Regions from separate parts of the Marinobacter apostichopi genome, predicted to be linked through region 1. Evidence: predicted binding sites of a transcription regulator. Region 1 holds the regulator's gene; each other region holds the start of a gene.
What was found. Region 1 encodes LexA, which represses DNA repair genes until DNA is damaged. Its sites were predicted from a motif close to CTGTNTNNNNANACAG; they were not measured.
Positions count from the first base shown of each region.

Region 2: a site for LexA is predicted at 2,574-2,589, ahead of recN (DNA repair protein RecN). Genes of this name have one in related genera too.
Region 3: a site for LexA is predicted at 6,102-6,117, ahead of imuA (translesion DNA synthesis-associated protein ImuA). Genes of this name have one in related genera too.
Region 4: a site for LexA is predicted at 2,151-2,166, ahead of recA (recombinase RecA). Genes of this name have one in related genera too.

Region 1 is NZ_AP028070.1:2,499,117-2,506,996, forward strand. Features, by position in the region: gene QUE89_RS11470 (sigma-54 dependent transcriptional regulator) at 1-1,068, opposite strand, end outside; gene QUE89_RS11475 (SOS cell division inhibitor) at 1,139-1,468, opposite strand; gene QUE89_RS11480 (DUF1329 domain-containing protein) at 1,507-2,865, opposite strand; gene QUE89_RS11485 (DUF6586 family protein) at 3,133-3,633, shown strand; gene QUE89_RS11490 (hypothetical protein) at 3,679-3,939, shown strand; gene QUE89_RS11495 (cell division inhibitor SulA) at 4,034-4,525, opposite strand; gene lexA (transcriptional repressor LexA) at 4,567-5,178, opposite strand; gene QUE89_RS11505 (amidoligase family protein) at 5,386-6,387, shown strand; gene QUE89_RS11510 (gamma-glutamyl-gamma-aminobutyrate hydrolase family protein) at 6,380-7,138, shown strand; gene QUE89_RS11515 (SIMPL domain-containing protein) at 7,142-7,837, shown strand; gene QUE89_RS11520 (translocation/assembly module TamB domain-containing protein) at 7,840-7,880, opposite strand, start outside.
Region 2 is NZ_AP028070.1:3,186,478-3,194,357, reverse strand. Features, by position in the region: gene QUE89_RS14805 (outer membrane protein assembly factor BamE) at 1-185, opposite strand, end outside; gene fur (ferric iron uptake transcriptional regulator) at 308-718, shown strand; gene recN (DNA repair protein RecN) at 808-2,487, opposite strand; gene grpE (nucleotide exchange factor GrpE) at 2,774-3,376, shown strand; gene dnaK (molecular chaperone DnaK) at 3,467-5,383, shown strand; gene dnaJ (molecular chaperone DnaJ) at 5,463-6,596, shown strand; gene dapB (4-hydroxy-tetrahydrodipicolinate reductase) at 6,622-7,422, shown strand; gene carA (glutamine-hydrolyzing carbamoyl-phosphate synthase small subunit) at 7,673-7,880, shown strand, end outside.
Region 3 is NZ_AP028070.1:1,508,289-1,516,168, forward strand. Features, by position in the region: gene QUE89_RS06915 (sodium ion-translocating decarboxylase subunit beta) at 1-635, shown strand, start outside; gene QUE89_RS06920 (error-prone DNA polymerase) at 850-3,969, opposite strand; gene QUE89_RS06925 (Y-family DNA polymerase) at 3,969-5,387, opposite strand; gene imuA (translesion DNA synthesis-associated protein ImuA) at 5,395-6,084, opposite strand; gene QUE89_RS06935 (DctP family TRAP transporter solute-binding subunit) at 6,381-7,385, shown strand; gene QUE89_RS06940 (TRAP transporter small permease) at 7,458-7,880, shown strand, end outside.
Region 4 is NZ_AP028070.1:1,231,877-1,239,756, forward strand. Features, by position in the region: gene mutS (DNA mismatch repair protein MutS) at 1-1,483, opposite strand, end outside; gene QUE89_RS05690 (CinA family protein) at 1,566-2,075, shown strand; gene recA (recombinase RecA) at 2,265-3,311, shown strand; gene QUE89_RS05700 (flavodoxin family protein) at 3,358-3,828, shown strand; gene QUE89_RS05705 (PilZ domain-containing protein) at 3,851-4,117, opposite strand; gene QUE89_RS05710 (Lon protease family protein) at 4,475-6,883, shown strand; gene fixJ (response regulator FixJ) at 6,923-7,549, shown strand; gene QUE89_RS05720 (ATP-binding response regulator) at 7,595-7,880, shown strand, end outside.

The DNA.
Region 1 (7,880 bases):
ATTGTGGCGGCACAGACTCATGATGGCCGCTGAGTTCATCCGTAGCGAGCCACGCTTTTCTTTTTCCATGCGCGCGATCAACTCGTTAATAAGCAGCGGGATGTCTTCCACCCGCTCACGCAGGGCTGGCATTTCGATGGGGAAGACGTTCAGGCGGTAGTACAGATCCTCCCGGAAATTACCAGACTCGATCATGTCTTCCAGATGCTTGTGGGTCGCGGCAATGATCCGCACATCCGCAGACAAGGTTCGGTTGCTGCCAACTCGCTCAAAGGTTCGCTCCTGGAGCACACGCAGGATCTTGACCTGCATGTTCAACGGCATATCGCCGATTTCGTCCAGGAACAACGTGCCACCCTCGGCCATTTCGAAGCGGCCGACCCGCGCGGTGATGGCGCCCGTAAATGCGCCTTTTTCATGACCGAACAGCTCGCTCTCCAACAACTCCGCCGGAATAGCACCACAGTTCACCGGCACAAACGGCTTGTCGCGGCGTGCGGAGTGATAATGCAGATTGCGGGCGACCACTTCCTTGCCGGTACCGGACTCGCCGGTGATCAGCACACTGACGTCCTTATCGGCGACCTGCTCCATCAGCTGGCGCACCTGGTGGACCTTGCGAGAGGTGCCGACCAGACTCCGAAATAACTGCAGCCCGCGCTGCTGGCCACGCTCCCGGGAACGACTGAACTGGTCCCGATAGATCTGGGCCCGGTACAGCGAATCAACAAACTTGGTGTAATTCAGCGGCCATTCCATTCGCGCGATGACCCGGGCGGAGTCCTCAGCGGACAATCCCTTGAGCGCCGGATCGCCAACCATCAGCAGTGGAACACCCTTGGTGCTGGCACAGATGGCAGCAACGGTATCGACAACGTTATCGTCCTCGCCATTGATGACGGCCACTCCAACGTCATCAAGGCTGTCAGCATCGGCAGACTTCAAAAGCTCTAACGCGTCCGCCCCGTCAACGACCTGCTCTTCGCCAATGAACTCAAGAATCGTGACCATGTCCCTGCGTCTAGCATCATCGTCACTCAGCACGAGCACCTTGTTATTTTTGGACATTCACCAGAATCTCTTGATGGATTTGAGCGCTATTTAAGACTCTACAGACCTCAGAGTCAATTTTATGACGCTATTTTGGACGGTTGGAAGAGACGTTTTGGTACATCTTCGCAGCATTGCGATTTTGGTTTACACCCTTCAGTGCATTCTGCGCTTCCTGCCGAGCCCGAACGGCTCCCTGATCCATCGCGTCAACCAGCTGCTGCATCTCCTCGAGTCGGGTCCGCACCTCATCCGCACTCAATTCCTGGGCTTCCAGCGCCACAATCAAAGGCTCGGCCGCAGGCTGCACCTGACGATTCAGTTCCGCAAGCCGATCCCAGTCCTGCTCGCTCAGCGCACGTCCGAGGTCTGCCATCAACTGGTCAAACTGATCCAGGTGTTCTTGGGCTTCGGCCATGGTGCGCTCTCCTGTCAGGTGCTTTTGATAACCATCGATCAGCGACGCGCGTCGCGACGGGCGGCAGACGCGGTGAAATCACCGCCGCGGAATCCCGGGTTGAAGTCATATGCCGGAAAACCGTCATCCAACCCATCAATGTAATAACGTTCAGCGTTCAGATCGTACGTCATTTCCATGGTAGTCCAGAACACCGGTTCACTGTAATAGCTAATATTGTGAGCTTCGGACACTCGCCACAGATTGCCGTTCTGGTCGTATTCCTCCGATGCAAGGATCTGCCAACTGTCTTCGTCGAGGTAGAAGACCCGACGATCGTAGATGTGACCAATGCCGGTCCGTCGCTTCGCCTCTACCACCCAGACCCGATGCAACTCATAACGAGTCAGGCTCTGATTGATATGCCGTGCCCGGATCACGTCGTCGGGCTTCACATCGCTGTCGTGCAACACATAAGCGTTGTACGGCACGAACAGCTCGCGCTTGCCCTTCAGGGTCCAGTCATACTGATTGGGAGCGCCGTTGTACATGTCCTTCTGATCCACCGAACGAAGGGACGAGGAATTTGGCAGGTCAGTCTCGTAAGCCAGATTAGGCGACCGCCGCAATCGACGGGAGCCGGCATCGTAACGCCAGGCCAGGCGCGGTGAACGGATCTGATCCAGTGTCTCGTGTACCAGGGTAATGGTGCCAGCCAGGGATGATGGCGAAATGGTATCGGTCTTCAGGTAGAAAATCTTATTGTCGATCTCTTCCAGTTCAGCGCCTTTCTTGCTGTAGCCAATAAAATATTCGTAGTCATTGACCACGGGGTTGTAGGAACCGTCTCTCTGGGGAGTCGCTGACGCACTGCGGAAGGCCACTTCGGTGCCACGATACCGAAGAATGTGATTCCAGATCGCCTCGAGACCATTGGCCGGAATCGGGAACGGGCTGGTCATGATGGTATTCCGAACCCCATTACCATTGTCCAGCAGTTCGGCTGTTACCGCATTTTCCCGGGATTTTTCGTAAACGTGCTCCGGAAAAGCGGCAGTGCGACGGGTCTGGTACACCGGCATGAAAAAATCCGCCCCGTATTGCTCCAGCATCCGGGCATGACCGTCAGACAACTTATCTCGGTACAAATGCAGATTCTCGGCGGAGATGATAAACAGGGGTTCATCTTCAGGGAACGGGTTGGCTTCAACCTCGCCCTTGTGCCAACCATCCGGCGGCGTTTTCAGCCCGCCCGTCCACGCCGGAATCGTACCGGCACTGTTAGCGCTCCGCTCGGCACCCACTGGCGTCAGCTCCTGCCCCAATGCTTTGGCCTCTTCCGCAGCAACTTTTCCCAAAGCTGCCCCGGATACGCCCAGCAAAACCGCCGCCATACCCGCGACCACAAATTCCCGCATCCCTATCTCTCCAAATTCATACAATTCGATGGCTGCCGCCACTACCGGTCAAAACGGCATGAGCGCCGCTTACCCCGCACCACTCACGACGGAGCATCTTTTGCCAAATTCAAACGCCCGTTTCAAGTCAACAATTGTGTTTTCTTGTGAAACCAAACTGCCGCCGTAGTTGGAAACCGAAGGGGGGAAGAATTTTTCAGCCAAAAATGTTACGCTGGCCGACTGACTAAACGGGTTAAAACGACGCATCCGGATCGCAGGTAACGCATGGCCTCACAATGGCATTCACTGGTGTCGCAGAAATTGGTACTTGCGCGGGTTCTGTTGAGCCAGGCAACTTCCGGCGACCCGCAATCTGATTCTGAGGCGGCGCAAGCCCTTGGCCGTGAAGCGGTGAAACAGGGTTCCATTGAACTGCTTTTGCGTGCTCGCGGACTTTTGCTGGTGATGGCTGCCCGCCTCTATCAGCATCGTGCGGAGGAACCGGCAACTCTTGATGAGTTGGCGGCATTGATCGGAGATGAGTCCAACGAGGTCTCGCAGTTAAGACAACTGGCAGGTCAGGCCAACAGCTGGTGGAACCATCTTGACCAACTGACAGCATCTCAGAGTCGGCCACCGGCCACCCGCAAATCGGTGTCTGCGGACAACATTATTGCGGTGTCTGCCGATACCGGGCCCGACCGTTCCACTGACGCCCTGCGCCAGACTCTGAACGACATGAAAATTTTTGCCGATGCCCTGGAAGAACAGCACAGCGAGTGGTAACCAACCGCTGGCACCCCAGGCCTCACTAATTGAAAGGTTTAACGAATGTCACCGTCATTTTTTGAAATCGTACAACTGAGCAACGGCGACTATGCATTGCGCCGCATTGACGACGATAGCGCACCGCTTGTGAAGATCTCTTTTTCCGACGAAGCACGGGAAATGATGGAAGACCGGGATATGAACGTAGCCAAGGCAATGATCGCAGCCGGTATTGAAGCGGTTGGCAACGTCGCCCACGACATTGACTGGGAAGACGATGAACTTGAGGCGGCCGAGCCTCAACCTTCCTACACCCTGCACTGAAACTTCTTTTCAGGCGTAGCTATTCAGCTCCTGCTACGCCGCTTTGGCCGGCCTCGTAATCCGAGGCCGGCTACATCTCCCGAACAGCGTGGCTTCAGCGCTGCCGAAGCACCACACCATGACTGTTACCAGTCGCTGACGCCCTTTGCAGGGCCTCAAACGCAGGCTTTGCAAGCTTCCGGCTCCACAGCACCACCGCGTGACAGGTTCCGGCACTGAGTGCCCGCTCGGCCAGCTCTTGCGCTGAGTGGTCAGCAGTGGATCTCAGTACCAGCAACTCACCGGTTACAATACCGTGCATGGTTTGCCACTTGCTCACCAACGCCTGCGGTGGATCGATCCAGGCCAGCCAACGGCGCTCCTGATTGAGTTGGGTCAACATCGGCAGCAAGAGCTGGAAGTTTTCAACCTGCCCTTCCGGCAGAATGATCTCGGTCACATTCCCAGTCACCGCAGGCTCGGCTTTCTCGGTTCGGCGACGGGCGCGTATCACAGAACGTCGCTCAGCGGCCGCAGAGGGCGGGACCGCACGAGACAGAGCACCGTGCTGATAAGCCATATTCTGATTGAAGCTCAATTGTTCCATGATTCACCCGCTTTCCGACTTTCTGTGGCAATCCGACAGGATCAGTGCAGATCCGACTTGCGGATCACACCCACTCCCAACCCTTCGATAAACAGCTGCTGCTCGGTAAGATCCACCTCAATGGGCGCAAACTCATCGTTTTCCGCAATTAGGTAGACCTTCGACCCTTCCTTACGGAAGCGCTTGACCGTCACTTCTTCTTCTCCTACCCGGGCCACCACTACCTGGCCGTTATGCACATCCTGAGTCCGGTGCACCGCCAGCAAATCGCCATCGAGAATACCGATGTCCTTCATGCTCATGCCCCGCACCCGCAGCAGGTAATCAGCCGATGGTGAAAAGAAGCTGGGTTGGAGCGTGACGTGATCTTCAATGTGCTCCTGGGCAAGGATTGGACTACCCGCAGCCACCTGACCAATAACCGGCAAACCCAGATCTTCCTCTGCTTCCGGCAACCGGATACCGCGACTGGCACCGGGTACCATTTCGATGGCCCCCTTGCGGGCCAGGGCACGCAAATGCTCTTCGGCGGCGTTAGCCGAGCGAAACCCGAGCTCTGCGGCAATTTCCGCACGGGTCGGCGGATAACCCGTTTCGTCCAGATAGCGCCGGATAATGTCCAGCACCTGAGATTGCCTTGCTGTTAGCTTCATTGAGCTACTCCATTGCACGTCCATTACATGGATCCCGGAACTGGCGACCTTCTGCCAGCCCTGTTTTTATATACAGTAAAATGACTATATACAGTGTTTTATCCAGTGTAAAGCCTGACATCGGATTTTCTATCGCGTGCGGAACCCTTAACGTAATGGCGAGTGTGGTATGGTAATTCCACCAATACTACCGTGCTAGGGAGCGCTATGACTCAATCCAGTGACTGCAAGATGCCAGACATTATGAACACCGAGGGCGGCGACGAACGCCGCGTCGGGATTGAGATCGAATTGTCCGGGCTCGGCTACGATGCACTGGTAAAACTGGTGGCACGCTGCCTCGACACTGAACCCAAGCTTGATTCCCGCTATGTAACCAAGCTGGCAACAGACCTGGGTGACTTCACCATTGAACTGGATTCCGACCCGATCAAGGATCTGGATCTGGCCGATCAGCGCCTGCCTGATTCCATCCGCGAGCTGGGCGGCCAGGCCATGGAAGTGATCGACGCCGCCGCCGAGCGCATCGTGCCACTTGAGATCATCAGCCCACCGGTGCCATTTTCCCACGTGACCCGGGTGGAAGCGCTGATGGAGACACTGCGCGAGGAAGGTGCACTGGGTAGTCGGGAAGCAATCTATTACGCTTTCGGCCTGCAGCTGAATCCGGAGCTTCCGGACCTGGAGCCGAATACGCTGGTGCGCTATTTCCAGGCCTTTGCGGTTCTGTATGACTGGCTAAAATCTCGCCACCAGCTGGATATCAGCCGGAAGTTCACCACCTACATTGAACCCTGGAGCAGCAAATACGTCGAGCTGTTGATGAAGGACGACTACAACCCGGATCAGGCGCAGTTGATGCGGGATTATCTGGATTCCAATCCGACCCGGAACCGGGCGCTTGACCTGTTGCCGCTGTTCGCCCACCTGGACGATGAGTTGCTCAGTGAGTACGTGGTCGATCCGCGGATCAAGAGCCGCCCCACACTGCATTACCGGCTGCCCGACTGCGACATCGATAACCCGTCGTGGCACTTTTCCAGTGTCTGGAACGACTGGGTGGTCCTGGAACAGATCGCCGGCAACGCCTCCCATCTGGCCGAGCTGCGTGCGCTCTACCGGGAGAGCGGCAAGATCAACCTGCACAACCTGACTCACAGCTGGCTAGAGACCACTACCGAGTGGTTGGAAAGCAGAGGTTATGTCTGAGCGCAAGGAAATGGACAGCGAAATTCCAGGACTTACCATTGGCATCAGCGGCCCGGCTCGGAAAGGAACTGCCCAGCGCCTGATCAGCCTGGGTTTGCGCATGCATGGGGCCCGCACCCATTACATTCGTCCGGGCTCCAACACCAACGTAACGCTGCTGGATGGTCTGGTTCTGTCCGGCGGTACCCACGTGCATCCGGAACGCTACGGCCAGCAGCCACAGGTAACGGCCCACTACGACCAGCAGCGCGACGCCACCGACCGGCGGCTGCTGGAAGAGGCTGAACGCATTGGTATTCCGGTACTGGGCATCTGTCGCGGCGCCCAGTTTATCAACGTGTTCCACGGTGGTTCCCTATGCCAGAACGTCACTCCTCTGCGGGTAAATACGCGGCATCGACCACTGCTGTTGCCCATGCAGACGGTGCGCCTGGTTACCCCTAGCCGGCTTGGGCGCCTGATGCAGTCCTCGGTAATCGGAGCCAATCGCATCCACAGTCAGGCCATCAAACGGCTGGGCAAAAATCTCCAGGTGGTTGCCCTCGACAACGATCATTTTGTGCAGGCCATTGAAAACACCCACCAGCAGTGGCTGATGGGTGTGCAGTGGCATCCGGAGTACCTGCTTTACCACAGCGGCCATCGTCGTATTTTTCAGGAGTTTGTTCAGGCCGCCCTGAACTTCAAGCTGAGTCGCCTGGAACCGGAAACCGAAGAGTCCGGGCTCGAATTGCGTTCACAGGAGGGATAATCGATGAACCCAAAGACCTGCCTACGACTGCTCTGCACCCCACTGGCCTTTATACCGGTCTTTTTACCGGCACTCGCCCTGGCCGGCGAAGTGTCACTGAAAGGAGAAGGCAGCGTACGCTATCAGCCCGACAGCGCCCGACTGCAATTTACCGCCAGCGCTGAACATGAACTGCCGCAGAAGGCCACCGAACAGGTCGCCACGCTCATGGGTCAGTGGCGCGAGGCCATCGACGAATACCAGGCCCGGCTTCAGGACTATTCCGACGCGAATGTGAATCTGTACAGCCGAACCCTGCCGCCCAGAGACCGCGATGAAGAGCCCCGGACCCGTGCCGTGGCCTCACAGACGGTCTCGTTCCAGATCAACGATCTTGCCCTGCTCAACCCCCTACTTGAACAGGCCCAATCCATCGGCCTGACCTATCACCTCGGACCGAACCAGTTTTTCCACTCAGACGAAGACGGGCTGGAGCGCCAGGCCCTGGCCAATGCCATCGCCGATGCTCGTTCGCGCTGCGACTTCGTGGCCGAACAGCTGCAACAGAGCTGCGGCGAGGTGGTTTCGATCAACGTGGATGGCGGTTTCCGGCCCATGCCCATGAGGATGGCAGAGGCCAAGGGTAGCGCCGACACCGTGACCAACGTGGGTGTCCGGGAGGTCACCGCCACGGTCAACGCCACCTTCAAGCTGAACTGAATTCAGAAATCCCGGGTGTAGAAGATATCCAGGGAGGCGGCCA
Region 2 (7,880 bases), 690 kb from region 1:
ATCGGATTCAGCATCAAGGGAGTTCCCATCACGGCATGCACCTGGCTGCGAGGCATGCCCGCGGTCAATGCCGTCAGCTCCTCATCGGTCACAATGTTGCCTTGCTGGACGTTGATTTTATACACGCCAGGAAAGGCACAACCGGCCATAATGAGAGTGAGAATCAGAGCTGTGAGCTTTTGCATCGCGGGGGGAAATCCTCTATCTTAAAATCGCCCGCCTGAGGCGGGTGTGGCACGGGGTAACCGTTTCAAGGCGGCTTCATCATACCGGAAGCCGAGAGACACACCAAAGAGTGAATCGTAACATGTCATCTGAAAACACCGAATTACGCAAAGTCGGTCTGAAAGTTACTCTGCCGAGAGTGAAAATCTTCAATATTCTGGAAACTTCTGAAGAGCATCACCTTAGTGCCGAGGACGTTTACAAGAAACTGCTTGAGCAGGGCGATGATGTGGGCCTGGCGACAGTCTACCGGGTACTGACCCAGTTCGAAGCGGCGGGCCTGGTTTTGCGCCACAACTTCGAAGGTGGTCATGCGGTGTTCGAGATGGCCGGCGACGACCATCACGATCACATGGTCTGCACCCAAACCGGTGAAGTCATCGAGTTTGTTGACGAGATTATCGAAGAGCGTCAGCAGAAAATTGCGAAGGAGCATGGCTTCGAGATCGTCGATCACAGCCTGATCCTGTACGTAAAGCCGATTAAGTCGTAAGCAAAACCTCATATGCAAAAAAAGGGGGCGGGTTTTAGCCCGCCCCAAACAGCTCTCAGGATCGAGAGGGGGATAGTGTGTCTGGTGGCCTAGTGGTGGGTTGCCTGTCCCTTGGAAAACATCTCCCGGGCATGCGCAATGGTGTGCTCGGTCATATCAACCCCGCCCAGCATTCTCGCCACTTCATCAATTCTGCCTTGATCATCCAGCGTCTCGATTTTCGAGAAGGTTGCGTCCCGTTCAGTGAACTTGCTGACAAACAGGTGCTGGTGACATTGCGCCGCCACTTGCGGCAAGTGAGTCACGCACAGGACCTGGCCATTGTCGCCCAGTGCGCGCAGTAGTCGGCCAACCACTTCGGCGGTGCCGCCGCCAATGCCCACGTCCACTTCGTCAAACACCAGAGTTGGTGTGGTGGAGGTCTGCGCGACCACCACCTGAATGGCCAGGCTGATGCGTGACAGTTCGCCACCGGATGCCACCTTGGCCAGCGAGCGTGCTGGTTGGCCGGGGTTGGCGCTGACCAGGAACTCAATATCCTGCTGACCGTGAGGCGCGGGTTCATCACCTTTATTGCGACTCAGGTGAGTGACGAACTGCATGTTGGGCATGCTCAGTTGAGCCAGTTCTCCGGCAATGCTCTGGTCCAGTTCCACGGCGGCGCGTTCGCGAGCGTCGGTCAGTTTGGTGGCCAGTTCATCAAAGGTGGCGCGCTGGCTGTCCAGTTCCGCTTCCAGTTGCTCAAGGCTGCCTGCGCCGCCGTCCAGTTCGGCCAGTTCCGCACTCAGTCGCTGGTGTAGTTCAGGCAGTTCGTCCGGGCCGATCCGGTGCTTGCGGGCCATCTGGTAAATGGCACTGAGGCGTTCTTCAACTTCCGCAAGTCGGGCCGGGTCGGCCTCGTAATCGTCAACGAAGCGGCGCAGGTTGTCGCCGGCTTCGCTGATCTGAATCTGGGCCTCGCTAAGCATTTGCAGGGTGTCGGCCAGTGCAGGCACTTCCACCGGTAGTTGCTCTAGCTGCTGCAGGGCCTGGCGTACCAGTCCGGCTGCGCTGGTTTCCTCTTCGGTGCACAGTAGTGCCGCCTGATGGCTGCTGTGCAGCACGGCGTCGGCCTGACTCAGCTGCGCTTGCTCTTCTTCAAGTTTCTCCTGCTCGCCATCTTCCAGCGCCAGTCGGTCTAATTCTTCAACCTGATAACGCAACAGCTGCAGCTTGGCTTCGGTTTCGTCCGCGTTTTGCTGACGCTCGGTCAGGCGCTGGCGGGTCTGGTTCCAGGCCTTGAAGGCGGCGTGGGTGTCGGCGGCCAGCGGCTCCACGCCGGCAAATTCGTCCAGCAGTTTGCGGTGGGTTTCTTTGCGCAGCAGTGACTGGTGCTGATGCTGACTGTGGATATCCATCAACACGCCGCCCAGGTCTTTCAGGTGTGCAAGCGGGCAGGGCTGGCCATTGATGTAGGCCCGCGAGCGACCGTCTTTGCTGATCACGCGGCGCAGGATGCAGTCGTTGTCGTCATCGAGCTCGTGGGAGGTCAGCCAGTCGGCGGCTTCCGGGATGTTGGCTACGTCAAAGGTGGCGGTGATGTCTGCACGCTTGGCGCCATGGCGTACGGCGCCGGCGTCTGCCCGGCCGCCCATTGCCAGCCCCAGGGCATCCAGGACGATGGATTTGCCGGCGCCGGTTTCACCGGTCAGTGCTGTCATGCCTTTGCTGAACTGGAGCTCGACCCGTTCGGCAATGGCGTAATTGGAAACTGTCAGCTGTGTGAGCATGCAGGTAACCTCCGCGTCCTTCGAAATGCTGGCATGGCCCTGCCCGATGTTGGGTGCCTGCCGACTACTGTTGGTATATACAGTGACTGTAAATATATACAGGGTTTTTGCTGTTTGCAAACTGTGTAGCCCTGAAAATCTTCCGGATTGAAGGGTGGGGTGGTTGAAACCTGCGAGCGGGGCCCCATATCGGATCGCATCTATATTTTTCCGGCTCGCTGCGGTCGGAAGCCATGTTCAATTGGCCGTCCCGTGATCGGCCACCGGATAGCTAGCAGGAGAGCTCATGAGCAACGACGAGAACCGCAACGAACAGGTTGAAGACGAGCTGAAGGAAGCAACTGAAGCTGCGGCCGAGGAAGCACAGGCCGAAAGCGAGGTTGTGGAAGGTGAAGAGTCTGAAGTGGACGCATTGAGAGCCCAGGTTAAGGAAGCGCAAGAGCAGGTGTTGCGCTCCCAGGCCGAGATGCAGAACGTGCGCCGTCGTGCCGAAATCGACGTTGAAAAGGCTCACAAGTTCGCCCTTGAGAAGTTCGTGAAAGAGCTGCTGCCTGTTGCTGATAGCCTTGAGAAGGCCGTTGAGAGTACCGAAGGTAGTGAGGATGCCGGTGAGCTGGTGGCGTCCATTCGCGAGGGCGTTGAGATGACCCTTAACCTGTTCATGAACAGCCTTGGCAAGTTCAACGTCGAGCAGCTTAACCCGGTAGGTGAGCCGTTCGATCCACAGCAGCACGAGGCCATGTCCATGGTGCCGTCACCGGACGCAGAGCCGAACAGTATCGTAGCCGTGGTGCAGAAGGGCTACCTGTTGAATGGCCGCGTTGTCCGTCCGGCCATGGTGGTCGTTGCTAAGGCAGAAGACGCACCAAAAATTGATGAGCAGGCTTGAAAAGCTGATTAAAGCGCCAATATAGCCAGTAAATGGTCAAAGCCGGGGTGATTTCCCCGGGAAAGCATTCAGAAGAATTGGAGTGATTCAATGAGCAAGATTATTGGTATCGATCTGGGAACCACAAACTCCTGCGTGGCCATCATGGATGGTGACAAGGTAAAGGTCATTGAAAATGCCGAGGGTGATCGCACTACACCTTCGATCATCGCTTACACCGACGATGGCGAAACCCTGGTAGGTCAGTCTGCCAAGCGTCAGGCAGTGACCAACCCGCACAACACCCTGTACGCCATCAAGCGTCTGATCGGTCGTCGTTTTGAAGACGACGTGGTTCAGAAAGACATCAAGATGGTGCCGTACAAGATTGCCAAGGCCGACAACGGCGACGCCTGGGTTGAGGTGAAGGGCGAGAAGATGGCCCCGCCGCAGGTTTCTGCAGAAGTTCTGAAGAAGATGAAGAAGACTGCAGAAGATTACCTGGGCGAGAAAGTAACCGAGGCGGTTATCACCGTGCCGGCTTACTTCAACGACAGCCAGCGTCAGGCCACCAAAGATGCCGGTAAGATTGCTGGTCTGGAAGTGAAGCGGATCATCAACGAGCCGACTGCAGCAGCCCTGGCCTATGGCCTGGACAAGAAGAGCGGCGATCGCACTGTAGCGGTTTATGACCTGGGCGGCGGTACCTTCGACCTGTCCATCATTGAAATCGCTGACGTTGATGGCGAGCACCAGTTCGAAGTACTGGCCACCAACGGTGACACCTTCCTGGGTGGTGAAGACTTCGATATGAAAATCATCGAATACCTCGCCGACCAGTTCAAGAAAGACAGCGGCATCGACCTGCGTGGCGACTCCCTGGCCATGCAGCGTCTGAAGGAAGCTGGTGAGAAGGCCAAGATCGAGCTGTCCAGCAGCCAGCAGACCGACGTGAATCTGCCGTACGTGACTGCTGATGCCAGCGGTCCGAAGCACATGAACGTCAAACTGACTCGCGCCAAGCTTGAGTCGCTGGTAGAAGACCTGGTTCAGCGCAGCCTGGAGCCGTGTAAAGTTGCTCTGCAGGATGCGGGCATGAAGGCTGGTGAAATCGACGAGGTTATCCTGGTCGGTGGTCAGACCCGTATGCCGCTGGTTCAGGAAAAAGTTAAAGAGTTCTTCGGCAAAGAAGCTCGTAAAGACGTTAACCCGGACGAAGCCGTTGCCATGGGTGCTGCCATCCAGGCCGCCGTTCTGTCTGGCGACGTGAAAGACGTGCTGCTGCTGGACGTGACTCCGCTGACCCTGGGTATCGAAACCATGGGTGGCGTAGCTACTCCGCTGATCGACAAGAACACCACGATCCCGACCAAGAAGTCGCAGACGTTCTCCACTGCGGATGACAACCAGACAGCGGTTACCATCCACGTGGTTCAGGGTGAGCGTAAGCAAGCGACGCAGAACAAGTCGCTGGGCCGTTTCGATCTGGCCGACATCCCGCCGGCAGCGCGCGGTGTGCCGCAGATCGAAGTTACCTTCGACATCGATGCCAACGGTATCCTGAACGTGTCGGCGAAAGACAAGGCGACTGGCAAAGAGCAGTCCATCGTGATCAAGGCCTCTTCCGGTCTGAACGACGATGAGATCGACAAGATGGTGCAGGACGCCGAGGCCAATGCCGAGGAAGATCGCAAGTTCGAAGAACTGGTACAGACCCGTAACCAGGGCGACGCCATGGTGCACGCGGTTCGTAAGACTCTGACTGAGGCAGGCGACAAGGTCAGCGACAGCGAGAAAGAGTCTATCGAAGCGTCCATCAAAGAGCTGGAAGAAGCCCTGACCGGGTCCGACAAGGACGACATCGAAGCCAAGACCCAGAAGCTGACCGAAGTCTCTTCTGAGCTGGCTCAGAAGATGTACGCGGATCAGGCAGAGCAGGCCGAAGGGCAGGAAGAAGCCCAAGGCCAGCAGTCTGACGACGCCGTTGATGCCGAGTTTGAAGAAGTCAAAGACGACGGCAAGCGGTAAATCTGACGTACATCAGGCAGTTGGAAAACGCGGGGGAGTCCCCCGCGTTTTCCGCGTTTAAAAAACAGGGTTTTAAAGCATGGCCAAGCGCGATTATTACGACATTCTCGGTATTTCCCGGGATGCGGACGAGAAGGAAGTCAAGCGAGCCTATCGCAAGCTCGCGATGAAGTATCACCCCGACCGTAACCCGGACGACACCGACGCCGAGAACAAGTTCAAAGAGGCCAGCGAAGCTTACGAGATTCTGGCCGACGACTCGAAACGCGCCGCCTACGACCAGTTCGGTCACGCCGGCGTTGATGGCCAGGCCGGTGGCGGCTTCGGCGGCGGTGGCGGTGGTTCCAGCTTCTCCGACATCTTCGGGGATGTGTTTGGTGACATCTTCGGTGGCGGCGGTGGTCGTGGCCGGACCTCCCGTGGTGCAGATCTGCGTTACACGCTGGAGCTGGACCTGGAAGAGGCTGTTCGCGGCAAGACCGTAGAGATCAAGATCCCGGGTCACCGCGAGTGCGATACCTGCGACGGCAGTGGTGCGGAAAGAGGCTCAACGCCGGAAGCCTGTGGTACCTGTAAGGGTATGGGCCAGGTGCGTATGCAGCAGGGTTTCTTCACCGTGCAGCAGGCGTGCCCGACGTGCCGGGGTTCTGGCCAGATCATCAAGAATCCGTGCAAATCCTGTCATGGACAAGGCCGGGTTCAGGAAGAAAAGACGCTGTCTGTGAAAGTGCCGCCGGGTGTTGATACCGGTGATCGTATCCGTTTGTCTGGTGAGGGCGAAATGGGTATGGACGGTGGTCCTCCGGGCGACCTGTACGTGCAGATTGCGGTGCGCGAGCATTCGATCTTTACCCGTGACGGTCGCAACCTTTACTGCGAGGTTCCCATCAGCATCGTTGATGCCGCGCTCGGTGGTGAGTTGGAAGTGCCGACCCTGGATGGTCGGGTCAAGCTGAAGATCCCGGCAGAAACCCAGACCGGCAAGCTGTTCCGTTTGCGCAACAAGGGTGTGAGCCCGGTGCGCGGTGGTCCGTCCGGTGATCTGTTGTGCCGGGTGATGGTCGAAACGCCGGTCAATTTGACCAAGCGTCAGAAGGATCTGCTCGACGAGTTCCAGCAAACGCTGGACGGCGGCGACGGCAATCAGCATGCTCCGAAGAAGACCTCCTGGTTCGAAGGTGTTAAAAGCTTCTTCGACGAGATGAAATTCTGACGGCGGATTAAAGGGAAGTGTGATCATGAGGGTAGCAATCATCGGCGCCGCCGGGCGCATGGGTAAGGTGTTGATCGAAGCCGTTGACGGTACCGAGGGACTGGAGCTGGGTGCGGCCGTGGTCGAGCCAGGCAGCAGTCTGGTGGGCGCCGATGCCGGCGAGCTTTCGGGTATTGGCAAGACCGGAATCCGGTTGGCCGGTACCCTGGAAGACGTGACAGCGGATTTCGATGTGCTCATCGATTTCACCTTCCCGGATCTGACCCTGGCCAACGCCGAGTTCTGCAAGACTAACGGCAAGATGCTGGTGGTCGGTACCACCGGATTGTCAGAGGCTGAAAAGCAGCAGCTGGCGCTGGCCGCTGAGTCGGCGCCTGTGGTGTTTGCGCCCAACATGAGTGTTGGTGTTAACGTGGTGCTGAACCTGCTTCAGACTGCGGCGGCAACCCTGGGTGACGACTACGATGTCGAAATCATCGAGGCCCATCACCGCCATAAGAAGGATGCCCCCTCCGGTACCGCGCTGCGCATGGGTGAAGTGGTTGCCGATGCACTCGGGCGCGATCTGAAGGAGTGCGCCGTGTACGGCCGTGAAGGCTTTACCGGTGAGCGTACGCGTAAGGAAATTGGCTTTGAGACCATCCGCGCCGGCGATGTGGTGGGTGATCACACCGTGCTGTTCGCCACCGAGGGTGAGCGCATTGAGGTGACGCACAAGGCCAGCAGCCGGATGACGTTTGCCAAGGGCGCCATGCGTGCGGCATTGTGGTTGGCGGACAAGCCGGCCGGCCTGTACGACATGCAGGACGTGCTGTCACTGAAGTAAGCGTGAATGCAGGCCCTGGCATTTGAGCTGGCCGGTGATTATACATGGACAGAAAGCCGCACTTTTTTTACAATAAGGCGGTTTAACTGCACCAAGCGTGGTTTTAAAAATGCCCGGAGCGCCTAAGTCGTTCCCGGACAACAAAAAGCGGGACGGAGTTTTGACTCCCTCTCGCTTTTTTGCGACCTGAATTTGCGCTTGCGTTCCTGTTCGTGACGAACCGATACGCCACTCGATGAGGATACAAGCCTTGAGCACACCCGCAATCCTAGCACTCGCAGACGGAAGCCTGTTCTATGGCACTGCCATTGGCGCTGATGGAGAAACCAGCGGTGAGGTAGTGTTCAACACCGCCATGACCGGCTACCAGGAAATCCTGACTGATCCGTCCTATTCTCGCCAGATCGTAACCCTGACCTATCCACACATCGGCAACACCGGTGTGAATGAAGAGGATG
Region 3 (7,880 bases), 990 kb from region 1:
CCATCGCGGTCTCGGCTTACGCCTACATGGCGCTGGTACCGATGATTCAGCCGCCGATCATGAAGGCGCTGACCAGCCACGAAGAGCGTGCGGTCAAGATGAATCAGCTGCGTCCGGTCAGCAAGAAAGAGAAGATTATCTTCCCGCTGGTAGTACTGATTGCCGTGGTTCTGTTCCTGCCTGATGCGGCTCCGCTGCTGGGTATGTTCTGCTTCGGTAACCTGATGCGTGAGTGTGGCGTTGTTGAGCGTCTGAGCGACACGGCCCAGAACGCACTGATCAACATTGTGACGATCTTCCTTGGCCTGTCTGTTGGCTCCAAGCTGATGGCGGACAAGTTCCTGGACGGCCAGACTCTGGGCATCCTGGGCTTGGGTATCGTTGCCTTCGGTGTGGGTACGGCCTCTGGCGTACTGATGGCGAAGCTGATGAACAAGTTCAGCAAGGAAGCCATCAACCCGCTGATTGGTTCTGCCGGTGTTTCGGCTGTACCGATGGCGGCACGGGTTTCCAACAAGGTTGGTCTGGAAGCTAACCCGCAGAACTTCCTGCTGATGCATGCCATGGGTCCAAACGTGGCTGGTGTTATCGGCTCTGCGGTTGCTGCTGGTGTGATGATCAAGCTGCTTAGCTGATCATTTCTCGCAGTACCGAAAACCCCGCCTTTGTGCGGGGTTTTTGTTTTTAAGACTGCCAGTTGGGAGTTCGAGCCATGGTGGGGCCTCCTTTCAGGAACCGCTACGAGCACATCCATGTGCGCTTGTTTTCGGCCATCCTTGGCCTGCAACATTCCTGAAAGGAGGCCCCACCACGGCTCTTTGATCTTTGGGGTGTTCGCTTCTGAAATCTCTAATGAAAGTTTCTTGAGCTGACCGGGAGCGTCTTGATGAGATGGCTCAGGTCGGAAAGCTTTCCTGCCATCACATGAATAATGTCGCCTTCTCGTTCCAGAATTCCTTTCACATGCAGCAGTCGGGCGGTTAACAGTGGTTTGCGCTGGCGCCGGGCGGTTTCGAGCCAGACCACCACGTTTACGTTGCCGGTTTCGTCTTCCAGGGTGACGAAGGTTACGCCGGAGGCGGAGCCGGGGCGTTGGCGGCCGGTAACCAAGCCGGCGACCTGGACGGGGCGGCCGGCTTCGGTTTGTTGGAGTTGTTCGGCGCTCAGGCAGAACTGCAGGTGGCCCTGGTCTCGGAGCAGGGCCAACGGGTGGCGTTGCAGGGTCAGGCCCTGGCTGGCGTAGTCGGCGAGTACGTTCTGGCCCTCGCTGGGCTCGGGCAATTGCTCGCAGGTTTCCTGATTGTAGGTTTCGGCTGCTTCGGCGGCGAAGAGTTCGGCTGGTTGTTCGTGGCCGAGTAGCTGCCAGTAGGCTTGGTGCCGGTTATCGGTGAAGTCGGGCATGGCGTTGGCGCCGGCGAGCAGTTCCATGTCGCGCTGGTTGAGGTCGGCGCGCTGGCGCAGTTCGCTGGTGGAGCGATAGCCTTCGGGCGGGCGCTGTTGGCATAAGCGTTCGGCACCCTTGGCGGAGAGGCCCTGGATCAGCCGCAGGCCCAGTCTCAATTTGCGCTCGGGGCCTTCCAGGGTGTGGTCCCATTGGCTGTGATTGACGTCTGGCGGCAAAGCGGCGACGCCGCGGCGGCGAGCGTCCTGGACCAGTTGAGAGGGCGAGTAGAAGCCCATGGGCTGGCTGTTCAGCAGCGCGCAGTAGAAGGCGGCCGGGTAGTGGCATTTGATCCAGGCGGAGACGTACACCAGCAGCGCAAAACTGGCGGCGTGGGATTCCGGGAAGCCATAGCCGCCAAAGCCGCAGATCTGCTGGTACAGCCGTTCGGCGAAGTCGGCATCGTGGCCGCGTTCGAGCATGCCGGTGATGAGTTTATCCCGGAACGGAGTCAGATCGCCGTGGGATTTCCAGGCGGCCATAGCCCGGCGTAGTTGGTCCGCCTCACCGGCGGAGAAGCCGGCGGCTACCATGGCGAGTTTGATGACCTGTTCCTGAAAGATGGGTACGCCCAGTGTGCGCTCGAGTACTTTGCGGATGGCGTCGTTGGGGTAGTCCACCGGTTCCAGTCCGTGCTTTCGGCGCAGGTAGGGGTGCACCATGTCGCCCTGAATAGGGCCGGGGCGAACGATGGCCACTTCGATCACCAGGTCGTAATAGGTTTCCGGTTTTAGTCTTGGCAGCATGTTGATCTGGGCGCGGGATTCCACCTGAAATACGCCGATGCTGTCACCTTTCTGGAGCATGTCGTAGGTGGCGCGGTCTTCCAGGGGGATGTCCTGCATCTGGAACGGGTGGCCTTTCTGGTCGCTGATCAGTTCTAGGGCCTTGCGGATGGCGGAGAGCATGCCCAGGGCGAGTACATCCACTTTCATCAGGCCCAGGCTTTCCAGGTCGTCTTTGTCCCACTGGATCACGGTGCGGTCGGCCATGGCGGCGTTTTCCACCGGCACCAGTTCGGCCAGCGGGCCGGAGCTGATGACAAAGCCGCCCACGTGCTGGGACAGGTGGCGGGGAAAGCCGAGCAGGGTGTTAACCAGGGTGAAGAACTGGTCCGCCACCTTGGGGTTTCGGGTCAGGCGTTTGTCGAGTACTTGTTGGCGCCAGCCGGTGGCTTGGTCGCGCCAGTCGATGCCTTCCAGCAATTGTTCTACCTGGGCCGGGTCAAAGCCCAGGGCCTTGCCGACATCACGGATGGCGCTGCGGGGGCGGTAGCGGATGACTGTCGCCGCCAGTGCTGCCCGTTCCCGGCTGTAGCGCCGGTAAATGTACTGGATGACTTCTTCCCGGCGTTCGTGTTCAAAGTCCACGTCGATATCGGGGGGCTCGTCGCGGTCTTTCGAGATAAAGCGTTCGAACAGCAGCTCGACCCGGGCCGGGTTTACTTCGGTGATGCCCAGGCAGTAACACACCGCCGAGTTGGCGGCCGAGCCCCGGCCCTGGCAGAGAATGTCCCGGCTGCGGGCGAAGGCGACGATGTCGTGAATGGTGAGGAAGTAGTGTTCGTACTTCATCTCCGAGATCAGATCCAGCTCCTTGCGGATCAGGGCCTGCACGGTCAGAGGCGTGTCCTCCGGGTAACGGCGGCGTTCGCCTTCGCGGGTGAGGCGTTTCAGGTAGGCGGCCGGGGTTTCTGCCTCGGGCACCAGGTCCGGTGGGTATTCGTAGCGCAGGCTGCCGGGTTGGAAGGTGCACTGGTCGGCAATTCGCCGGGTTTCCCGTAGCCAGGTGTCTGGAAACAGCCGTTGCAGCACCGGTGCCGGGCGCAGGTAGCGTTCGCCATTCTGGAACAGGCAGTGGCCGGCCTGTTCCAGGTTGGTGTGATTGCGCAGGGCGGTGAGCACGTCCTGCAGGGGCTGGCGTTCCCGGCTGTGCATGTGCACCTCGCCGGTGGCGGTGATCGGGCAGCGCAACTGGTCGGCCAGCCAGCGGGCCCGGGCCAGTTGCTGTTCTTCGCCGGATTCCAGGGTGCGGGCGGCAGCGATCCACAATCTTGGGTCAAACAGGCGTTGCAGCCATTCGCCACAGGCCAGGGCCTGATCGGCGTCGGCTTCGGCCAGGGTGGGCGGTAACCACAGGCACAGGCAGTCATCCAGCGCGTGAGTTTCAACGTCCCGGAAGAACAGCTGATATTGGCCTTTTTCGGCCCGGCGCCGGCCGGTGGTGATCAGCTGACACAGCTGGCCGTAGCCTCGGCGGGTGCGGGCCAGCAGAATGAACCGGGGCAGGCTGGCGCCGGGTGGGGCATCTTCGAGTTCAAACCAGCTGCCGGTAATCAGTTTTACCGGGCTGTCTTTCAGGGCAGCCCAGGCCCGGGGGATGCCGGCCACCGAGCAGGCGTCGGTGATGGCCAATGCGGCATAGCCCAGTTCCGCCGCCCGTTCGGCCAGCTCGTGGGGATGTGAGGCGCCGGTCAGGAAGGTGAAGTTGCTGAAGCAGAACAGCTCAGCGTAGACAGACCCGGTCATCAGCCAAACCATCCATGCACGAACCAGCCTTCCCGGATATCCCGGAACACCCAGGCCAGCTGGCCGCTGCTGAGTTGGGCAATGTAATAGTCCCGGTGCACCCGCTGGCCGTCCCACCAGCCACCGCTGATGCGTTCCGGGCCGGCAAACCAGGCGATGGGTGCTTCCGTGAGTGGTTGCGGCCCCTGCAGTAACCACAGCGGGCGTCGGGGCAGTTGGTTAGCCGTGGTGCCTGCTGGCCGGTTGTTGCGCTGTACCCCGGAGGCGCTCCAGGCCCGTTCCGGACGGTGGTCTGCCTGGGGCGACAGCTGTTGCAGGGCCTGATCGCCAAGCCGGGCCTGCAGTCGGCTCATCAGGGTGTGCCAGGCTTCGTTCAGATCCTGGGTTTCGCCCAGCAGATCCTGGCCGGTGTCGGCTTCCCGGCCCAGAAAGCGTTTTACGGATAACTGCAGTGAGACCACCGGTGCCCGCAACGGCTGCTGCTCAAACCGCAGGCGCACCAGATTCAGGAACGCATCAGCCCGGTGCTCAGGGCCTGAGGTTCGGATACGAATACGGGTGGGTTCTTCGTGCCGGTGCCGGAGTGCCAGCAACAGGCTGTCGGTTTCCTGCTGGCGCCAGCACAGATCTTCTTCCAGTTCCGCCAGTATGCGCTGCAGTGGGAACAACAGCCCCTGGGACAACTCTATCTCCTGCACAAAATCCGCCTGCTGCCGGAAGTGGTGCGGCGGTTGCCAGGGCGCTTGTGGGTCTGGCCGGGTGCCCTGGATCTTCTGAACCCGGGCCAGGGTTTCCGGCGACAGCCGGCGCGCCAGATCGGCCGCGGGCAGGGCAAAGACTTCTCCCAGGGTGTTCAGCCCAAGCCGTTGCAGGCGGGTGCAGGTGCGGGCATCAAACTCGGCCGCCAACAGCGGCATCTGGCTCAGGGTGCGTTGAATGTGGCCTTTGTCATCGGTGCATTCACCTTTGCCTGCACGGGCAATCAGGCGGGCGGCCAGGGGCGTGTGGCCAAGGCCGGGCCAGGCGGTAAGCTGGCGTTCGTCCAAGGCCTGTTCCACGGTTTGCCAGGCTGCGGGCAGGCCGCCATAAAGCCGTTTCAGGCTGCCGATTTCCGCCATCAGGCCATCCGGTGGTACCAGCACGATGTGGGCGGCATAGCGGTACAGCCAGCGGGCCTGATCTTCCAGAATCCGGGCTTCCTGCTGCTGGTCTGCACGCACGGTGCCCAGCTCCGGCACCAGGCTGAGGGCGGTTTTCAGACGCATGCCCGCATGCACGCCCTGGTCCCGGGCTTCCGGGCAGGCCTGTATTACCTTTTGTCCGGAGCCTTCGACAATCACCAGTGCGTCCGCTTCCTCGCGGGTGCGGCGAATGTGGTCCAGCAGCAGGTGCGGGAAGTGCAGATACAACCAGAGCATCGCGATATTACCGGGTAGAGGCGGGCCAGGGTCCCTGAACTACTCGGGGAGCCTCATGGAAGGTCAGGTCAGCTCGCTGCGCCATGGCCAGGGCACAGCGTTGGCCGGGCCAGCTGCCCCGGCGCTTCACGATGTTGATCTTCAGCTCCTGGTTGTCGCCCGGCTCCAGTTCCAGGCGCAGGGCCGCGGGTGAATTCTGGTCGGCATAGCGGCGCTCGCGAAAGAGTACACACACGTTGCTGCCGGCTTCCGCCGCCAACTGCAGCCGCCGGATATCCCGGGACGCCAGCTTGCCGGGCCAGGCCATTACCAGGCCGGTAACCGGCGAGCGCAGGCAGTTTTCCAGCGTCCACAGGAAATCACCGGCCTCGTCGGTGTGGATCATGACTACCTGATCCAGGTTCACGCCTTCCCGGGCCAGCGCCGGGGCATAGGGCATGTGTGGCGGATTCAGCCAAAACACGGTTTTTCCGCTGTGGGACAGCCGTTGCATCAAGGGCAGCAACAGGTGCAGCTCGCCGATGCCGGAGTTATCCAGCAGACACTCGCTCAACGCCCCCCGGGGCCAGCCGATGCCACCAAGCTGGTTGTCCAGGATCTGGTAGCCGGTTGGTTCCGCCGCTTGGCTGGTTGGCCGGTGCTGGTGCCCCTGCCAGACACGGGCATCCTGCATCAGCGTGTTCAGAAGTTCGCTCATGGGAAAAGTCTCAAACACTGTTTAAATATACAGTATTCTGAATAGGGGCAGATTTCAAGGTATGGGTGAGGGGAGCTGTAGGAGGATGGGTTAGGGAGGAGGGGTGTGTGGATCGCTGTCAGGTGAAATCCAGTTTCAGGCTTCAATTTGTAAAACTGATTTTCATATATTCGATATAGACTTTTTATTTTTGCGTCTAGTTAAAACCCCCTTCTATAATCGCCTGATGGTGTTGTAGGTTTACACTCTTGCAGCGTAACCAGCTGGATATTCATAACCATAAAAAGGAAAACGACATGTTGAAGCGCCGGATTCTCCTGGCTACCACAGCCGCCGCCCTGTTGTTCAGTGCTGCGGCCACCGCCCAATACAAAGATGAATACACCGTTTCCACCGTGCTGCCATCCGCGTTCCCCTGGGGGCAGGCTGCCGACAAATGGGTTGAGCTGGTTCGGGAGCGCTCAGACGGGCGCATCAACATGAAGATTTACAGCAACTCCCAGCTGGTGTCCGGGGACCAGACCAAGGAATTTTCAGCCATGCGTTCGGGCCTGATCGACATGGCGGTTGGCTCTACCATCAACTGGTCTCCCCAGGTGCCGGAGCTGAACCTGTTCTCCCTGCCGTTCCTGATGCCGGATTACGAAGCCATCGATGCCATCACCCAGGGTGAGGCCGGCGAGGCCATTTTCGCAGCGATCAAAAAGCGCGGTGTTACCCCGCTGGCGTGGGGCGAGAACGGTTTTCGGGAGCTGTCCAACTCCAAACGCAAGATTACCGCTCCTGAAGATGTTGAAGGCCTGAAAATTCGCGTGGTGGGTTCCCCGCTGTTCCAGGATACCTTCACGACACTGGGCGCAAACCCGACTCAAATGAGCTGGGCCGATGCCAAGCCTGCGCTGACCACCGGCGCCGTTGATGGCCAGGAGAACCCAATCTCAGTATTCGACGTGGCTCGTATTGATCAGGTGGGGCAGGAGCATCTCACTCTGTGGCATTACATGGCCGACCCGCTGGTATTCGCGGTGAGCAACCGGGTATGGAGCCAGTTCAAACCGGAAGACCAGGCTTTGCTCAAGCAGGCAGCCATTGATGCCGGCCAGTGGGAAATTGAAAAATCCCGTGGCGAACTGGAAGCGACCCTGGCGGCTATCAAAGAGCGTGGTGTGCAGGTGGTTGAACTGAGCCCGGAGCAACACGCCGCTTTTGTTGAGGCGACCCGTCCTGTGTACGACAAGTGGACCGACCGCATTGGTGAAGAGCTGGTAGAACAGGCCCAGGAAGCTGTAGCTAACCGCTAATCCCTAACACCAGGCTCTGTCTGTTAAAGCACCTGTCGGCTGACGGGTGCTGCTATTCAATCCGGAGTTTTCATGTCTGCTCGCCCCCCGAAGTTCAGGCCTGATGCCTGGCTGGCCGCCCTGGCTTTGATTGGAATTTGTGTCATCAGTTTGGGCAACGTCATTGTCCGTTACACGACCGATGCCTCGTTTGCCTTTACCGAAGAGTATTCCGTGTTCCTGCTGGTAGTGCTGACCTTTGCCGGTGCTGCGGTTGCCGCCCGCCACAACCAGCACATTCGTATCGAGCTGATTGAAGACGTCCTGTCACCATCCTTAAAGAAAGCCGTGTTTGTGCTGCAGTGGCTGGCCGGGGTCACCGTGATGGGCATCACCGTGTGGTACGGCAGCAAGTTTGCGCTGGAGGAGTATCAGTGGGAGTCGCTGTCGCCGGGGCTGGGATTGCCAAACTGGATCTACGTGATCTGGCTGCCGGTGTTGTCGCTGGCCATCATC
Region 4 (7,880 bases), 1.3 Mb from region 1:
GCCGGATGTAATCCACCGGGGCCTGATCCGATTGGGCCCGGCTGATTTCAATGTAATAGCCGTGCACGCGGTTGTAGCCGACTTTCAGGGTGCTGATGCCGGTACGTTCCCGTTCCCGGATTTCCACGTCCAGCAGATATTGGCCGGCGTTCTCGCTGATGTTCCGGAGTTCATCCAGTTCTTCATCGAAGTGCTCACGAATCACTCCGCCTTCGCGGATGACCACCGGTGGGTTGTCGATGATGGCGCGTTCGAGCAGGTTGGCCAGTTCCGGGTATTCGCTAATCTCAGTTGCCAGTTTTACGATGTGGTGCGAATTGACCGGCTTTAGTGTTTCCTGCAGCTTTGGCAACGCCTGGAAGGCATCGCGCAGTCGCGCAAGATCCCGGGGGCGGGCCGAGCGCAGGGCAACCCGTGCGAGTACTCGCTCAATGTCGCCGACTGCTTTCAGCAAGTCGTGCACGGGTTCGTAGTGAAAGCCGTCGAGCAAGGCCGACACCGCCTGCTGGCGTTGCGTCACGGTGTCGATATCGCGCAGCGGACGGTTCAGCCAGCGCCGAAGCTCACGGCCACCCATGGAGGTGGCGGTGCGATCCATTACCCAGGCCAGGGTGTGCAGGTGACCGCCCATCAGGTTGGTGTCGATTTCCAGATTGCGGCGGCTGGCAGCATCCATAATCACCGCCTCGTCCCGGCGCTCCCGCGTCAGCTTGCGGATATGGGGCAGGGCGGTGCGCTGGGTTTCTTTGGCGTACTGGAGCAGGCAGCCCGCCGCGCAGATGGCCAGGGTCAGGTCTTCGCAGCCAAAGCCGGTCAGGTCCCGGACCTGCAGTTGGTGGGTAATGACCCGGCGTGCGGTGTCGGATTCAAACAGCCAGGGGCCCTGGCGCCGAATGCCGGTGAAGCCTTCCAGCACGTCTTCGTACGGGAAATCCTCGCTGATAAGTATCTCCGCCGGGCGCACGCGCTGGAGTTCACCCTGAAGGGCTTCCAGGTCGTCGAGTTCAGAGACGGCAAAGCGACCACTGGAGATGTCCAGCGAGGCAAAACCGAATTGCTCGTGGTGGCTGTAGATGGCCACCAACAGGTTGTCGCGGCGGTCCTCAAGGTAGGCGTCGTCGCTCAGTGTGCCGGGGGTGACGATCCGCACAACCTGGCGGTCCACCGGCCCCTTGCTGGTGGCCGGGTCGCCAATCTGCTCGCAAATGGCGATGGATTGACCTGCCCGAACCAGCCGTGCAATGTATCCCTCAGACGAGTGAAACGGGATACCGGCCATGGGAATGGGGTTGCCCCCAGACTGGCCTCGGGCGGTCAAGGTGATGTCCATCAACTCGGCGGCTTTCTTGGCGTCCTCGTAGAACAGCTCGTAGAAATCCCCCATCCGGTAGAACACCAGTTCATTGGGGTGCTGACCCTTGATCTTGAGGTACTGCTGCATCATGGGCGTGTGCTTGGAAAGATCGGTCTGAGCTGCTGACATGGACGGGTCCGGATTGCCTTGCTTTGGATGAAGGCGTGAATTGTAAGAAAATAACGCTTCGGATGAAATGAAGGAGGTCATTATGACGGCCACGGATCAGGAACTTTTTGACGCCGGCGAAGGGCTCGGCGAACTGCTCAAGCGCCAGGAACGCATGATTGCCACGGCTGAGAGCTGCACTGGCGGTTGGGTCGCCAAGGCTCTGACCGACAAGGATGGCTCGTCCAGCTACGTACTGGGTGGTTTGGTGACCTACAGCAATGAGGCCAAGGAGGCATTGTTGGGGGTTACCCGGAAATCGCTTGATGAGCACGGTGCCGTTAGTGAGCCCGTGGTGCGGGAGATGGTGGCCGGTGCCCTGGCTGCTACCGGAGCTCAGGTAGCCATTGCGATCAGCGGTGTGGCTGGCCCGGGTGGAGGCAGCGAGGAAAAACCGGTGGGCACCGTCTGGTTTGCCTGGGGGTGCGATCCGGCGTCCACGGAAGCGGTAGTGAGGCACTTTGAAGGCGACCGGGACCAGGTTCGGCGACAGGCCGTTCTCTTTGCCCTGGAGGGAGTCCGGGAGTATCTGGAGGCGCTCGAATCAGCCTGAGAGCGAGGCACCGCACCGGGGTGCTGAGTTTCGCTGAGGAAGGGGTTGGTCTACTCTTCCGGTTATGTTTTAATACTGTTCAAATATACAGGGAATTTGCAGTGTTCTACTGTGCGAATTCCCGACTCCTTATTTCACGACTGGCATTGAGTAGTTCCGGTCGTCATGGCGACAGAGGGTTTTGCACTGATGGAAGACAACCGCAAGAAAGCACTTAACGCAGCATTGGGCCAGATTGAGCGTCAGTTTGGTAAAGGCGCTGTGATGAAAATGGGTGATCAGCCCCGCGAGGCGATTCCTGCGGTTTCCACCGGTTCCCTGGGGCTGGACGTTGCTCTCGGCATTGGTGGCCTGCCATACGGTCGTATCTGTGAAATCTATGGTCCTGAAAGTTCCGGTAAAACCACGCTGACCCTTCAGGTCATCGCTGAAGCGCAGAAGCAGGGTAAGACCTGTGCGTTTGTGGACGCCGAGCATGCCCTGGATCCGGTCTACGCCGAAAAGCTGGGCGTAAACGTGGACGATCTGCTGGTTTCCCAGCCGGACACCGGCGAGCAGGCGCTGGAAATTTCCGACATGCTGGTTCGCTCCAATGCAGTAGACGTGATCATTGTCGACTCCGTGGCCGCGCTGACGCCGAAAGCGGAAATCGAAGGCGAGATGGGTGACAGCCACGTTGGCCTGCAGGCCCGCCTGATGTCCCAGGCGCTACGGAAGCTGACCGGTAACGTAAAGCACGCCAACTGCCTGTTGATTTTCATCAACCAGATTCGTATGAAGATTGGCGTGATGTTTGGCAGCCCGGAAACGACCACCGGTGGTAACGCACTGAAATTCTACTCGTCTGTACGCCTGGATATCCGTCGTATTGGCGCGGTGAAAGACGGTGACGAGGTTGTCGGCAACGAAACCCGTGTGAAAGTGGTCAAGAACAAGGTTTCGCCGCCGTTCCGTCAGGCCGAGTTCCAGATCATGTACGGCAAGGGCATCTACCACATGGCCGAAGTGCTCGACATGGGCGTGAAAGAAGGCTTCGTAGATAAGTCTGGCGCCTGGTACGCGTACAACGGCGACAAGATCGGCCAGGGCAAGGCCAACGCCTGCAAGTTCCTGGAAGAGAACATGGACATGGCGACCGAAATCGAAGCCAAGGTCCGTGACAAGCTGATGCCCAAGCCGGAGAAGAAAGAGAAGGTGGCTGAGGCAGAGACTGAAGCTAACGGTGAGCTGCTTTAACTGAGTTAACCGACATTGGTGCTTTAACCGAAACCAGGGGAGGGCTATGGCTGACACAAAGCGACTGCTGATTGTTGCCCATGCGCCTTCCCCGAATACCCTTAAACTCCGGGATGCGGTGTTTCAGGGCGCCAGCCACGACGATATCGAGAATGTCGAAGTGACGGTTCGCGCGCCACTGGAGGCCGGGCCGGAGGATGTACTCGCCTGCGACGCCATCATCCTGGGCACCACCGAAAACCTCGGCTATATGAGCGGGGCGCTGAAGGACTTCTTCGACCGCAGTTATTACCCCTGCCTTGAGAAAACCCAGGGCCTGCCCTTTGCCTACTATATCCGCGCCGGCCAGGACGGCACCGGAACCCACCGTGCCATCGAAAGCATCACCACGGGTCTGCGCTGGCGGCGCATTCAGGATCCGTTAATCTGCCGTGGTGAATTCCAGGCTGGTTTCGAGGATCAGTGTCAGGAGCTAGGGCTTTACGTGGCGGCGAGTCTCGATGCGGGGCTCATCTAGCCGGAGCGGTTAAATGAGACTGCTAGCTGGCGAACCGGCTGTATAGCCCTTCAATCCGGGACAGGGCATTGTCCACGGTGCGTGAATAGCCTTTCTTGTCCAGGCAGTAACTGAACTGCACACTGACCCGGTAACCCGTTTGAAACGGCTGACACTCCACCACCTTGGCACCAACCCGGGATTCCCGGATGTATTTGCCGGCGAAGTCCATGAACAGCCGGGCGCCGGGCTCCACCGGCCTCGGGCAAAGCACGGCCATGCCGTAGCGGTTCAGGTCGAGACAGGTCACGGGAGTCGTCTGCTTGCCCCGGCCAAAGAAGCCGCGCTCCCTTAAATGAACCTGAAGGCAAGATGCTGGATAGCGATCTTTGATTCTGCGATCTGTTGAATCACTCGTCATAGAAAAGCGTCCATTGCGTGTCTTGTCTTTTTTATTGGCCGGTTAACCACGGCTTGGGGATAACCGGGAAGGGAAGTTTAGTTCCAGTGCGGTTGTCTGAAAAATGACCGATTGCAAAACTGTGAACTGGGTGGCACTTCGGTAAGGGCTTGCCATGGCGACAGAAATCTTTGGCACACACGCGACAGGGGCCGCTCCAGAATCTACAATGACCGGCCAATGATTCAACCGTTACAGGACCGCACCTTGAAGTCACTGTCTCTGCACCAGCTATACAAAGCCTGTGTTCTGAAAGAGTTACCGTTTAAAACGACCCGGCAATTGAAGCCCCTGGCCGAGATTGTCGGGCAGAATCGGGCCCAGGAAGCCGTGCGTTTTGCGCTCGCCATGCCCCATGGTGGTTACAACGTCTACGCCGTCGGACGAAACGGGCTGGGTAAGCGAACCATGATGCTGCGTTATCTTGAGCATCATGTGGACACCAAGCAGAAGAGCCATGACTGGTGCTACGTGGCGAATTTTGAGGAGCCCCGGGTTCCCCGCCTGCTGCAGTTGCCTGCCGGAAAAGGCACTCAGCTGAAGCAGGATATGGAAAAGCTGATGGCCCGTTTGGTCAAGGTAATTCCGCAAACCTTCGACAGCGACAGCTTCCTTGAGCGTTCTGAGCAGCTCAAGAATGAGTACGCAAAAATGCAGGAGGATGAGCTGGAGAAAGTGGCGGCTCAGGCCAAGCGCAAGAAGGTCAGCCTGACGGTATCGACACCTGGTGGCTATCGCCTGGTGGCGATGAATGGTGAAGAGCCCCACACTGCGGAATCTTTCCAGGCGCTGACTGATGCGCAGCGCGACAAGTTTGAGGATTCCATCAACCGGCTCGAAAAGAAGCTGCGGGCGGCCCTACGCAAGCTGGCGGACTGGGAGCAAGAATACGCAGACAAACAGCAGGCCCTGAATACCGAGACGCTGGAAGGTATTTCCGGGCATCAGATCGACGAGTTAAAAGAGAAATACAGTGACCTTCCGGACGTGGTGTCTTTTTTTGAAGCGGTACGCAAGGATCTGGCTGAAAACCTGGACATCTTCCTGGATGACGACGACGAGCAGGCGGCCATCGCCTATGCCTCCCTCGACAAGAAGATGCCCCGTCGTTACCTGGTGAACACGCTGGTACACCAGAAAACCAATGAAGTGCCGGTGGTGGTGGAAGACAACCCCAACTACCACAACCTGTTTGGCTACGTGGAAAATGTCACCTACAAGGGCACGGTGTTTACCGACTTCTCCTTGATCCGGCCTGGCAGCCTGCATCGTGCCAACGGCGGTTATCTGCTTATGGACGCGATCAAAGTGCTGGAGCAGCCCTACGTCTGGGATGGCCTGAAGCGAGCGCTGCGTTCCAAGTCCATCCAGATCAATTCCCTGGAGCGGGAGCTGACCCTGTCAGGCACTATCTCCATTGAGCCGGAGGCGGTTCCCCTGGACGTTAAAATTGTCCTGTTCGGTGATCGTGAGACCTGGATGCTGCTGCAAGAGTACGATTCCGAATTTGCAGAGCTGTTCCGGATTACCGCTGATTTCGAAAACGAAATGTACCGGTCGGACGACAGCCAGCTTCTGTACGCCAAGTTCATAGCCAGCCTGGTTAGCGAGAAAGAGCTTCTGCATTGCTCCAATAAGGCCGTTGCCCGGGTGATTGAGCACAGTGCCCGTATGGCCGAGCATCAGGACCGTTTGTCCCTGCACGCGGCCGATATCGCCAATTTGCTGCGGGAATCCGATTATTGGGCCCGTCAGGCCGGTGCCAAGCTGATTCAGGACACCCACGTTGAGCGGGCCCTGGAAAGCGCGAAATACCGCAGCAGCCGTATTCGCGACCAGTTCTACGATTCCATTCGCGATGGCTCGACGCTGGTGACCACTCACGGCACCTGTGTCGGCCAGGTTAATGCGCTCTCGGTGCTGTCGACTGGCGGTTTCGAATTCGGCTTGTCCAACCGTGTCACCGCGACCTGCTACTATGGAGATGGCGCGGTGATGGATATCGAGCGCGACGTCAAACTGGGCGGCAACATTCACTCCAAGGGCGTGATGATCCTCAGCTCATGGCTGGCCTCGCACTTTGCGGTTACTGATCCCATGCACCTGTCTGCCAGCCTGACGTTTGAGCAGAATTATGGCGAGGTGGATGGCGACAGTGCTTCCCTGGCAGAGCTCTGCGCCCTGATCTCGTCATTGGCGGAGATTCCGGTGCGCCAGGATCTGGCGATTACCGGGTCGGTAAACCAGTTTGGTGAGGTTCAGCCGATTGGCGGGGTAAACGAGAAAGTGGAAGGCTTCTATACCACCTGCCAGCTCAAGGATGGCCTGACCGGCACCCAAGGCGTGATTGTGCCCAGCACTAACGTTCAGAATCTGATGCTGGACAGCGAAGTGGTTCAGGCCGCTCGCGAGGGTAAGTTTGCGGTGTACGCTGTCAGCCGTCTGGAAGAAGCGGTTACCTTGCTGCTGGGCATGCCTGCGGGCAAAGCCGACGACAAGGGCAGGTACCCGAAGCAGAGCGTTTTTGGCATTATTCAGCAAAGGCTCGAGAAGATGCGCGAACATGAGCGCCAGGAGCACAACCGTGATGACCACAAAGATCCGTCAATTCACTGACCGGACATCATAAGAAAACGGACAGGAGAGAACACACAGATGACTGATATCCAGCAGACCGTATACGTAGTAGAGGATGATGAGGCGGTTCGTGATTCACTGGAACTGCTGCTGAAATCCGACGGCAAGCCGGTGCAGACCTTTGAGAGTGCTACCAGCTTTCTTAAAGAGTATTCCGACAAGATGGCTGGCTGCATCGTGCTGGATATCCGCATGCCCGGCATGGACGGCATGGAATTGCAGAAGAAGCTGAACGACAAGCATTCAATTCTGCCCATCATCTTCGTCACCGGTCACGGCGATGTGCCCATGGCGGTGGATGCCATGAAAGAGGGCGCGGTCGATTTTATCCAGAAGCCGTACCGGGAAGAAGCGCTGCTGGAGAAAATCGAAGCGGCACTGGCGCAGGACCTTGAGCAGCGCAAGACCCTGGACGAAAAGCAGGAAATCATTCGCCGCGTGAAAAGCCTGACCCCCCGTGAGCATGAAATCATGGATCGAATGATTGCCGGGCAAGCGAACAAAGTGATTGCGATCGAGCTTGAGATCAGCCAGCGCACGGTGGAGATCCACCGTTCCCGGGTCATGCACAAAATGGGTACCCATTCACTTGCGCATTTGGTCCGTATGGTCTTGTCCGTAAAGGACCTTATCGACGCCCGTTGATCCAGGCGGCATCATACGGAGACGTTTTTAACCGGCTCCCTTTATATGACTGAAGTTGTCAGTGAGAACTCGGAGGTGACGGTTCTGCTTGTGGATGACAATCCGCAGAACCTCAAAGTCCTCTATGAGACCCTGAAAGACAAAGGCTATCGCCTGCTGATCGCCAACGAGGGCCAGAAAGCACTGGACCTCGCCCACCGGCATCAGCCCGAAGTGATCCTGCTGGATATCATGATGCCCGACATGGACGGCTATGAGGTGTGTGAACGCCTCAAGGCCGACCAGGCGACCGCTGACTGTGCGGTTGTATTTCTGTCGGCGTTGGATGACC